Regions from separate parts of the Citrobacter freundii complex sp. 2025EL-00176 genome, predicted to be linked through region 3. Evidence: predicted binding sites of a transcription regulator. Region 3 holds the regulator's gene; each other region holds the start of a gene.
The links. Region 3 encodes Fur, which represses iron uptake genes when iron is present. Its sites were predicted from a motif close to ATAATAATGAGAACNACTATCAA; they were not measured.

Region 1: the regulator Fur is predicted to act here: its motif matches at 1,651-1,673, upstream of exbB (tol-pal system-associated acyl-CoA thioesterase).
Region 2: the regulator Fur is predicted to act here: its motif matches at 1,574-1,596, upstream of bfd (bacterioferritin-associated ferredoxin).

What each region holds. Positions count from the first base shown of each region.
Region 1 is NZ_JBRYHT010000003.1:290,721-294,288, forward strand. Features, by position in the region: gene yghB (DedA family general envelope maintenance protein YghB) at 1-165, opposite strand, end outside; gene metC (cystathionine beta-lyase) at 297-1,484, opposite strand; gene exbB (tol-pal system-associated acyl-CoA thioesterase) at 1,735-2,469, shown strand; gene exbD (TonB system transport protein ExbD) at 2,476-2,901, shown strand; gene ACVXHP_RS10365 (cytoplasmic protein) at 2,973-3,380, opposite strand; gene ACVXHP_RS10370 (hypothetical protein) at 3,382-3,568, opposite strand, start outside.
Region 2 is NZ_JBRYHT010000008.1:36,138-39,705, reverse strand. Features, by position in the region: gene fusA (elongation factor G) at 1-192, shown strand, start outside; gene tuf (elongation factor Tu) at 262-1,446, shown strand; gene bfd (bacterioferritin-associated ferredoxin) at 1,631-1,825, shown strand; gene bfr (bacterioferritin) at 1,897-2,373, shown strand; gene ACVXHP_RS15920 (prepilin peptidase) at 2,408-3,193, opposite strand; gene gspM (type II secretion system protein GspM) at 3,180-3,568, opposite strand, start outside.
Region 3 is NZ_JBRYHT010000001.1:16,818-20,385, forward strand. Features, by position in the region: gene tcuA (FAD-dependent tricarballylate dehydrogenase TcuA) at 1-150, opposite strand, end outside; gene tcuR (tricarballylate utilization LysR family transcriptional regulator TcuR) at 248-1,174, opposite strand; gene fur (ferric iron uptake transcriptional regulator) at 1,303-1,749, opposite strand; gene ACVXHP_RS00105 (ryhB-regulated fur leader peptide) at 1,742-1,828, opposite strand; gene fldA (flavodoxin FldA) at 2,039-2,569, opposite strand; gene ybfE (LexA regulated protein) at 2,725-3,012, opposite strand; gene ybfF (esterase) at 3,141-3,568, opposite strand, start outside.

The sequences.
Region 1 (3,568 bases), on a different contig from region 3:
CAATAACAGGCTGTCTCCGGGTAAAAAGGAGGCGGGCAGCAGGCCATTTTCTAAAAACAGTGTGGCGAACATTACGAAGTACACCACGCTCACAACGTGTGGATCCGCCAGCGCGGCAAAGTCGTGTTGCCAGAGCGCGGAGACAATATCTTGAATAACTACCATGGACTTTCCTGTGGAACAGCGTTTATGTGTGGATTGTACTCCTGAATTGTCCGGGATGCCTTGATCCCGGACGCAACAATTGCAGACTTTTCCACCAGAAGTGTCTGCATATATGTCCATCTATGGCAATGTTACTCGATTCGGGCAAATCCTGCGGCTAAATCGGCAATCAGATCGTCAACATTCTCTAAACCGATATGCAAACGGATAAGCGTTCCGCTGAAGTCCACCTCGCCTTGCGGACGGATTGCCGCAATGTGTTCCGGCTGGTTGGCGAGAATCAGCGACTCAAAACCGCCCCATGAGTAGGCCATGCTGAACAGGCTGAAGTGATCCAGATACGCGGCCAGCTCTTCATTATTAAGCTTCTTATTCAATACAAAGGAGAATAGCCCGCTGCTGCCGGTAAAATCACGTTTCCAGAATTCATGGCCTTTACTGCCGGGCAGCGCCGGGTGATTTACGCGGGCGACCTGTGGGTGGCTGGCCAGCCACTCGGCGACCTTTAAGCTGCTTTCATGATGCTGACGTAAGCGTACGCTCAGCGTGCGTAATCCACGGCTGGTCATATAGGCGGTATCGGCGTCCAGCATTTGTCCCATCAGATAGGCATTTTCGCGCAGTTGATCCCAGCAACGGGCATTGGATACCGCAGTGCCGACCATGCCGTCGGAATGACCAATCAGGTATTTCGTACCCGCCTGAATCGAGATATCAATACCGAAATCCAGCGCGTTGAACAGTACGCCGGCAGCCCAGGTGTTATCAATCATGATCACAGCATCAGGCGCAACGCTTCTGACGGCGGCAACAATTGCCGGCACATCATGTACCTCCATGGTGACGGAGCCGGGTGATTCCAGAAAGACAACTTTGGTTTTCGGCTGAATGTGCTTCACAATATCGGCGCCAATTAATGGATCAAACCAGCCCGTTGAGACGCCAAGTTTGCCGAGAATTTTGGTGCAGAAGTCCTGGCTGGGTTCATAGGCGGTATTGGTCATCAACACATGATCGCCTTGTTCAACAAAGGCAAGGATGGTGTTGGCGACGGCCGCCGCGCCGCAAGGGAACAACGCGCAACCCGCGCCGCCTTCCAGTTCGCACATGGCTTCCTGCAGCGAAAAATGCGTCAGGGTACCGCGACGTCCGTAGAAAAGCGCACCGTTAGCACGGTTGCGCGTGGCCTGCTTTTTGGCCTCAACGCTGTCAAACACCAGCGAAGAAGCGCGCTGGATCACGCTATTTACCGAGCCCAGCGTGTACTTTTTACTGCGTCCTGCGTGCACGAGTTTGGTTTCAAGTTGTTTGTCTGCCATGGTGTATTACCTGTTTTTATACGTCTGGATGTCTAAACTACCATGAATCAAAGATGACGCATCCTGCAGAACGGCCATACAGTAGAAAATAATCTCAAAATGCTTCTGGTGACTTTTTTACTGCGTAAGCGCAAGGAAAAGAAACCAAAGGTGCGGCAATATGTAAATAGTAATGAGAACGACTATCAATTCGACGTTGTTTTGATATGATTACGCTTAGATTTTGTGATTTGCGTCCTGGAGATACAGAGTGGGTAATAATTTGATGCAGACGGACCTTTCCGTCTGGGGTATGTATCAGCACGCCGATATCGTTGTTAAGTGCGTGATGATTGGGCTGATTTTAGCGTCAGTGGTCACCTGGGCTATCTTCTTTAGTAAGAGCCTTGAGTTCTTTACTCAGAAACGCCGTCTTAAGCGTGAACAGCAACTGCTGGCGGATGCCCGCTCTTTAGACCAGGCAAGCGAGATTGCCGCAGGATTCGATGCTAAAAGCCTGGGCGCACAGTTGATTAACGAAGCGCAGAACGAGCTGGAACTGTCGGAAGGCAGTGACGACAACGAAGGTATTAAAGAACGCACCGGTTTTCGTCTGGAGCGTCGTGTGGCGGCAGTTGGACGTCATATGGGACGCGGTAACGGATACCTGGCCACCATCGGGGCTATCTCGCCTTTCGTGGGGCTGTTCGGTACGGTATGGGGCATCATGAACAGCTTCATCGGGATTGCACAAACCCAAACTACCAACCTGGCCGTTGTTGCGCCGGGCATTGCAGAAGCGCTGTTAGCGACCGCGATTGGTCTGGTTGCGGCAATTCCTGCGGTCGTCATCTACAATATTTTCGCACGTCAGATTGGCAGCTATAAAGCGATGCTGGGCGATGTCGCGGCGCAGGTGCTGTTGCTGCAAAGTCGCGATCTGGACCTGAACGCAAGCGCCTCCGCGCATCCGGTACGTGCCGCGCAGAAATTACGTGTAGGGTAATGTTCCATGGCAATGAGCTTTAATGAAAACCTGGACGATAACGGTGAAATGCATGAAATCAACGTGACGCCGTTTATCGACGTTATGTTGGTTCTGTTGATCATCTTTATGGTGGCCGCGCCGTTGGCAACAGTGGATGTGAAGGTGAATCTCCCTGCCTCCACCAGTACGCCGCAGCCGCGTCCCGAAAAACCGGTTTATCTGTCAGTCAAAGCCGATAAGAGTATGTTTATCGGCAACAATCAGGTGACGGATGAAACCATGATTAGCGAGCTAAATACGCTGACAGAAGGGAAAAAAGACACCACGATTTTCTTCCGCGCGGATAAGACCGTCGATTATGAAACCATGATGAAGGTAATGGACACGCTGCATCAGGCGGGTTTCCTGAAGATTGGTCTGGTCGGTGAAGAGACCGTGAAAGCGAAGTAGCTTTCTTGCCGGGTAGTGGTTTTCACCTACCCGGCCTGCTTATCCTGATTCCACGCCCCACAAACCTGTTCTTATCTGTTTTCATCCAATGCGACCGTGGTTATCCTGGTCGGTTCGTAGTTGCCTTCGGACAGCTTGCGCGTCAGGCGTAAGGTGGCCGTTTCTCGCGCGAGTATATGCTGGTAGGTGCTCTCCAGCCGGGCCATGATTTTGTCCCGCAGTTCGGGTTGTTGGGCGATGATGGCCTCAATCGCGGCGCCATAGATCTCTTCTTTCGCCTGTAGCGCATAAATTTCACGGCGATTTTGCCATTTCATCCGCACCAGTGCGGCGGGTATAGAAACCATCTCTTGGGCAACGCTTTCCAGCGTCGCGTTTTTATTGGCAATCAGGATGGCTAAATTCTGCTTTAAGACAAACTCATCACTTTTATGGTCATCTAAAGCCAAATAAACATTATTATCCTCAACATCTTTCATTTTATTTCTCTTCCAGAGAATAAAAAATAGGATCGCTGGTTTCGCGGGTAATTAAATTAAGCCAAATTTTATTTCCTTGCTCATTGATGATGGCTGTTTTTTCGGTCAAAATTTTACTTAATTCTTGTGCGTTAATGTCGCCCTCGGCTTGCAATGAATTGAGCAAGCGAGTGAATGACTCAATCTTT
Region 2 (3,568 bases), on a different contig from region 3:
CTTCGTGGACAGGAATCCAACGTCACTGGCGTTGTTATCCATGCTGAAGTTCCGCTGTCTGAAATGTTCGGATATGCAACCCAGCTGCGTTCTCTGACCAAAGGCCGTGCTTCTTACTCCATGGAGTTCCTGAAGTACGACGATGCGCCGAACAACGTTGCTCAGGCCGTTATTGAAGCCCGTGGTAAATAAGCCACAGGATTAAAACCTAAGTCCCGTGCTCTCTCCATAGGGGAGAGCACTATAGTAAGGAATATAGCCGTGTCTAAAGAAAAATTTGAACGTACAAAACCGCACGTTAACGTCGGCACCATCGGCCACGTTGACCACGGTAAAACTACCCTGACCGCTGCAATCACCACCGTACTGGCTAAAACCTACGGCGGTGCTGCTCGTGCATTCGACCAGATCGATAACGCGCCGGAAGAAAAAGCTCGTGGTATCACCATCAACACTTCTCACGTTGAATATGACACCCCGACTCGCCACTACGCACACGTAGACTGCCCGGGCCACGCCGACTATGTTAAAAACATGATCACCGGTGCTGCGCAGATGGACGGCGCGATCCTGGTTGTTGCTGCGACTGACGGCCCGATGCCGCAGACTCGTGAGCACATCCTGCTGGGTCGTCAGGTAGGCGTTCCGTACATCATCGTGTTCCTGAACAAATGCGACATGGTTGATGACGAAGAGCTGCTGGAACTGGTAGAAATGGAAGTTCGTGAACTTCTGTCTCAGTACGATTTCCCGGGCGACGACACTCCGATCGTTCGTGGTTCTGCTCTGAAAGCGCTGGAAGGCGAAGCAGAGTGGGAAGCGAAAATCATCGAACTGGCTGGCTTCCTGGATTCTTACATCCCGGAACCAGAGCGTGCGATTGACAAGCCGTTCCTGCTGCCTATCGAAGACGTATTCTCCATCTCCGGTCGTGGTACCGTTGTTACCGGTCGTGTAGAGCGCGGTATCATCAAAGTTGGTGAAGAAGTTGAAATCGTTGGTATCAAAGAGACTGCTAAGTCTACCTGTACTGGCGTTGAAATGTTCCGCAAACTGCTGGACGAAGGCCGTGCTGGTGAGAACGTTGGTGTTCTGCTGCGTGGTATCAAACGTGAAGAAATCGAACGTGGTCAGGTACTGGCTAAGCCGGGTTCTATCAAGCCGCACACCAAGTTCGAATCTGAAGTGTACATCCTGTCCAAAGATGAAGGCGGCCGTCATACTCCGTTCTTCAAAGGCTACCGTCCGCAGTTCTACTTCCGTACTACTGACGTGACTGGTACCATCGAACTGCCGGAAGGCGTAGAGATGGTAATGCCGGGCGACAACATCAAAATGGTTGTTACCCTGATCCACCCGATCGCGATGGACGACGGTCTGCGTTTCGCAATCCGTGAAGGCGGCCGTACTGTAGGTGCGGGCGTTGTTGCTAAAGTAATGAGCTAATTATTGATTAATTAGCTTTGAGCTTAAAAGGGCGCTTCGGCGCCCTTTTTGCTGCCTGCTGTTTTGTTGCTGTCATATTTATTCGCATTTTTTATTCATTCTCCCGCCGCGTAAATAGCGTTGTGCTATTGTAATCATAACTATTCTCATTTACACTTTGCGCAGAAATTGAACGGGAGCGATCATGTACGTTTGTTTGTGTAATGCGATAAGTGATAAAAAAATTCGTCAGGCTGTTCGCCAGTTTCAACCTCAGTCCTTTCAGCAATTACGTAAATTTATTCCTGTGGGAAATCAATGTGGTAAGTGCATTCGCGCTGCCCGTGAAGTCATGCAGGATGAATTAACTCAAATGCCAGAATTTAAAGAGATCGCCTAAGTCACACTCTTTTTTTTGACATCCCGGTAGCCCCATCTACGCTCTAAGAGTGGAAGCGGAGGGACTATAAAATGAAAGGTGATGTTAAAATCATAAATTATCTCAATAAACTATTGGGAAATGAGCTTGTCGCAATCAACCAATACTTTCTCCACGCGAGAATGTTCAAAAACTGGGGGCTGATGCGCCTCAATGATGTCGAGTACCATGAATCTATAGACGAGATGAAACACGCCGATAAATACATCGAGCGTATTTTATTCTTAGAAGGGATCCCAAACCTACAGGATCTTGGCAAGTTAGGCATAGGCGAAGACGTTGAAGAGATGCTGCAATCCGATCTTCGACTCGAACTGGATGGCGCGAAAGACTTACGGGAAGCCATTGCCTATGCTGATAGCGTTCATGACTACGTCAGCCGGGACATGATGATTGAGATCCTGACTGAAGAAGAAGGGCATATTGACTGGCTCGAAACGGAGCTGGACCTGATTACTAAACTCGGGATCCAGAACTATCTTCAGACGCAAATCCGCGAAAAAAATTAAAGCTCTTAAGGAAGGACGTCGGTCCTTCCTGTATCTACGATCCGGACATCCAGCAGAAGTATCCCCATCCACTCAAGGCCAGTGCGGGCCCAAAGGGGATGATGGAGACCCTGCGTCGGGCACGAAGCATCGCCAGCAAGCCGTAAATGATGCCTGCAATGGCTGCGATGTACAAAATATAGGGCAGACTTTGCCAGCCGCTCCAGGCTCCGGTCGCCGCGAAAAGTTTGAAATCGCCATAACCAATCCCCTCTTTTCTATACGCTAACCTGACTATTTGGTTAACCAACCAGAGTGTGGCATATCCTGCGACTGCGCCGAGTATGGCATCGTGACAGTCGATGAATCCGGTGCAAGCATTGAAGACCAGACCGCACCATATCAGCGGCAGGGTGAGTTTATCGGGTAATAGCAAATGGCGTAAATCGATAATACACAAGGCCAGCGCAAACCAGAAATAGAGGAACAGTGCCAGAGCCAATCCGATATCATTAGGGTGGAGCAGGTAACAAAGTGGAGCGATAATGGCGCAAATTAGCTCCGACAGCAGATAACGAAGTGAAACCGTTTTTCCGCAATAGCGGCACCTCCCACGTAGCCAGAGCCAGCTCAACAATGGGATATTGTCGAACCAGCGCAAAGGTTGTCGGCAGTGACAGCAGTGTGACCCGGGAAACCATAAGTTCAGCGTAGTGCCAGCTTTAGCTGGATTTTCTTCATGCGTAATCATCAACGGTAGACGATAAGTGAGCATTCCCATCGTACTTCCTGCAATCAGGCCGATCGCCACAAAGAACATACCTGTTTCAGCGCTTATCATTAGCGGTCGCCTTTAACGTCATTTTGTTCAGTGTAATATTGCCGGCACTGGCTGGACTGGCGTGAAATTCGAGAATCTCAACGCCCAGGCTATGCTCTCTTTGCAGGCGATTGAGCCACTCAGCAAAGGCTCCAGCGTTAATACTGTCAGCGGTAACGTCCAGTCCGCCACTCTGGTTTTGCGTGAGCGTGATGGTGAGCCCCGATTGTTCAGCCTCCTTTTTAATCACATTGGCGACTGGCGCTGAGGGTGAACGTTGCGGTAGCACCCCCCGGATTCGGGCCTGTTTATCCAGCCAGATCAGGTCCTGTTGCAGCTTATCGCAGCGGGCCTGGAGGACATCCACGGTGCGGCTGAGGGGAAGATATAACCCGC
Region 3 (3,568 bases):
ACAACGTAAATTACGTGTGTGTTGGGAGTTTCCCCCGCGCCATTCGCGGGGCGCCGCTTCGAGCAGGAGTACCGAAGCTCCTTGCTCCCGGGCGGTCAAGGCTGCACATAAGGCGGCATTGCCACCGCCAATCACCAGAACATCAACCATCGTATACTCCATTACCATTTAACTAATTGTTAAATTTGTAATTGAAATGTATACGCACAGGCTGTGTGGGCGCTATGACGTGACGCTAAACAGTGCTTTAGTTATTGTAAAGTGTAGCGCCAGGCCAGCTTCCGGCTTCCACCAACTGATGCATAACTTTCGTCAGCACCACACGGGCGGCGAGGCCTGCCGGGGTAAGTTCATCGTCAGAGAGGCTGACCAGAAAGTTAGGGCGGCTAAGTATCGGATTATGGACGCCGATCACTCTTAGGGTTTCTTTATCGAGATGCGAGATTGCCGCGCCAGGCTGAAGAGTGGCGCCAATGCCACTGCGCACGGCGCGCATCAGTAACGCCAGACCATCAATTTCGGTAGCGATCTCAATGTTCAGTGTGTGTTCCTGGCTGATGGCATCCAGCCTGCCGCGCAGACCGTGGCCCGGGCTTGGCATGATCAATGGAATATTTGCCAGTTGGGCAGGAGCAATATTGTCATCGACAATATCAGCCAGTAGGGCATGGGTCCCAATCAAAAACAGTCGCTCTTCAAGAATCGGTCTGGCGCTCCAGCGCAGGATCTTTTCTTTTTGAAACACGACAGCCAGATCAATCTGGCGGGTATTAATCATTCGTTCCAGGTTGCCAGAGAGACTTTCCACGACATGCAGGCGAACATCAGCATAGCTTTCCCGCATGGCGTGAATAAAAGGCATGCCGAGAACGGAAGCGGTACTGGGGGCCATACCGACGCTGACGTGTCCGGAAAGTCGGGCCTCGCGGGCGGCGAGGATTGCATCGTCTGCATGCCGGAGCGCCAGCTGCGCCTGGGAGTAAAAAGCCAGTCCGGCGCTGGTGGGCGTCACACCGCGCGAGGTGCGTTGTAGCAGGCGAATAGCAAGTTCATTTTCCAGACGCGTCATTTGCTGACTGAGCGCCGAAACGCCGATATTGAGATCGAGCGCCGCGCTACCCATGCTGCCGGTTTCTACAATACGCACAAAATAGCGTAGCTGGCGAAGTTCCATTTCAACTCTCCGGAAGGGCAATTGATTTTTACATTAAAGCAACATTGATGCAGAAGGAAGAGGGGGCTGGTCAAATTCAGCGCATAAAAAAAGCCAACCGGAAGGTTGGCTTTTCAGAAAGCGTCACATTATTTGCCGTCGTGCGCATGCTCATCTTCGCGGCAATCGCCTTCGGCGCAGTGGCCGTAAAGATAGAGGCTATGGTTGGTTAAGCGAATACCATGTTTAGCCGCAATCTCACGCTGACGCGCTTCAATGGATTCATCGCTGAACTCGACCACTTTGCCGCAGTCGAGGCAAATGAGGTGATCGTGGTGATGCTGTTGAGTTAGTTCGAAGACGGATTTACCACCTTCAAAATTATGGCGGGTCACGATACCGGCATCATCAAACTGGTTCAGCACACGATACACGGTCGCCAGACCAATTTCTTCACCCATATCGATCAGGCGTTTGTATAAGTCTTCCGCACTGACGTGATGGTTATCCGGTTCCTGAAGAACTTCCAGAATTTTTAAACGAGGAAGCGTTACTTTCAGGCCAGCCTTCTTTAATGCGGTATTATTGTCAGTCATGCGGAATCTGTCCTGTAGCTAAACGATTCACTTCATTAACAGAAGTGACAGAAATTGCACTTGAGAAATTGCATATCATTATAGAACTGCCATGGTTAAATGAAAACTGCAAGTCTCTGGCATATATTGTTAATCAAAACGTGGTATCGCCGACAAACACACTGCGCAACACCCGATTGGCATCCAGCCATTGTACAGGGTCACACGGAAAAGTTACAAATTTGTAGCAATTATTTTGATTGGTTTTATCTATTGATGCGGCGTAGATGACGATCTACGCCGCGCGAAATCAGGCATTGATGATTTCGTCGAGGTGCAGTTCTTCAGAGATCTGCTTAACCCATTTTTCTACGCGTTCTGCGGTCAACTCCGGCTGGCGATCTTCATCGATAGCCAGACCGACAAAGTGGTCGTCGTCAGCCAGTCCTTTGGACGCTTCAAAGTGATAACCCGCCGTTGGCCAGTGACCGACGATGGTGGCGCCGCGTGGCTCAATGATGTCGCGAATGGTGCCTAACGCATCGCAGAAATATTCTGCGTAATCTTCCTGGTCGCCGCAGCCGAACAATGCAACCAGTTTGCCGTTAAAATCAATGTCTTCGAGGGTAGGGAAGAAATCGTCCCAGTCACACTGCGCTTCACCGTAGTACCAGGTTGGAATCCCGAGCAGCAGAATGTCATACCCTTCCAGGTCTTCTTTGCTGCTTTTTGCAATGTCATGAACATCGGCAACGTCTTTACCAAGCTGTTTTTGAATCATTTTTGCGATGTTTTCGGTATTACCGGTGTCGCTGCCGAAAAAGATGCCAGTGATTGCCATGAGTAAAATAACCTCTTGAAACTTATTGAAATGGTGGTGGCGCATTGCCCACGGATAAGGGCAATCATAGCAGAACAGTCAGGCATGCGGAAACAGCAAACACGCGGGACTGCACTCTGTGCTACACGATTTATGATTTAGAGCAGAAATTCAGACTATGCCTGACCGCGCAATGTGGTGAGTTGGGTCATCAGCATCTCTTCGATGAGTTCACTGCGACTCATGTTGCGCGCCTCGGCCAGCTCGTTTAACGCGTCAACGGCATCAGCGTTCAGTTTCAGTTCGACACGCTTAAGCCCGCGAACTTTGTCACGTTTAAGCTGATTACGTTTATTTATACGTAACTGTTCATCACGCGAGAGCGGATTAGTTTTGGGTCGTCCCGGGCGACGCTCCTGCGCGAACAGATCTAATGTCGTACGGTCCGTTTGTTCTTTGGCCATGATCTTGGTGACTTCGGGGAAACAATCAGCCAGGCGTCTGCCCGGATGGATAGCGCGCCATAATACATCAGCAGGGGAGGCACGCCAACGCCCACGCGCGTAATCGCGCACGGACGCTGAGTTTTTAATCAGTTAGCCTGCTCGTGCAGATAACGACGGATGGCCCGCAGCACTGCTTCAGGTTTTTCCGCATGTACCCAGTGCCCCGCGCCTGCAATAACGTGCGCCCGAGCCTGCGGGAATTGTGCCAGCAACTGCTCGCGATACGCTTCGGTGACATAAGGGGAGTTACCGCCTGGGATAAACAATGCCGGGTGCTCCCACGCCGGGACGGTTTCCCAACCAACGATATGGGGATATTGATCCCACAATACGGGAACGTTAAAGCGCCACTCGCCGTCAACAAAGGATTTCAGCAGAAACTGGATGACACCTTCCTCTTGCAGATGCTGGCGCATGACGCTTGCCGCCTGCTGGCGCGAGGACGCTTGTGCATCGGTTACGGCATTGATTGCCGCAAAAATTTCATCGTGACGGCGCACATGATAGTCAACCG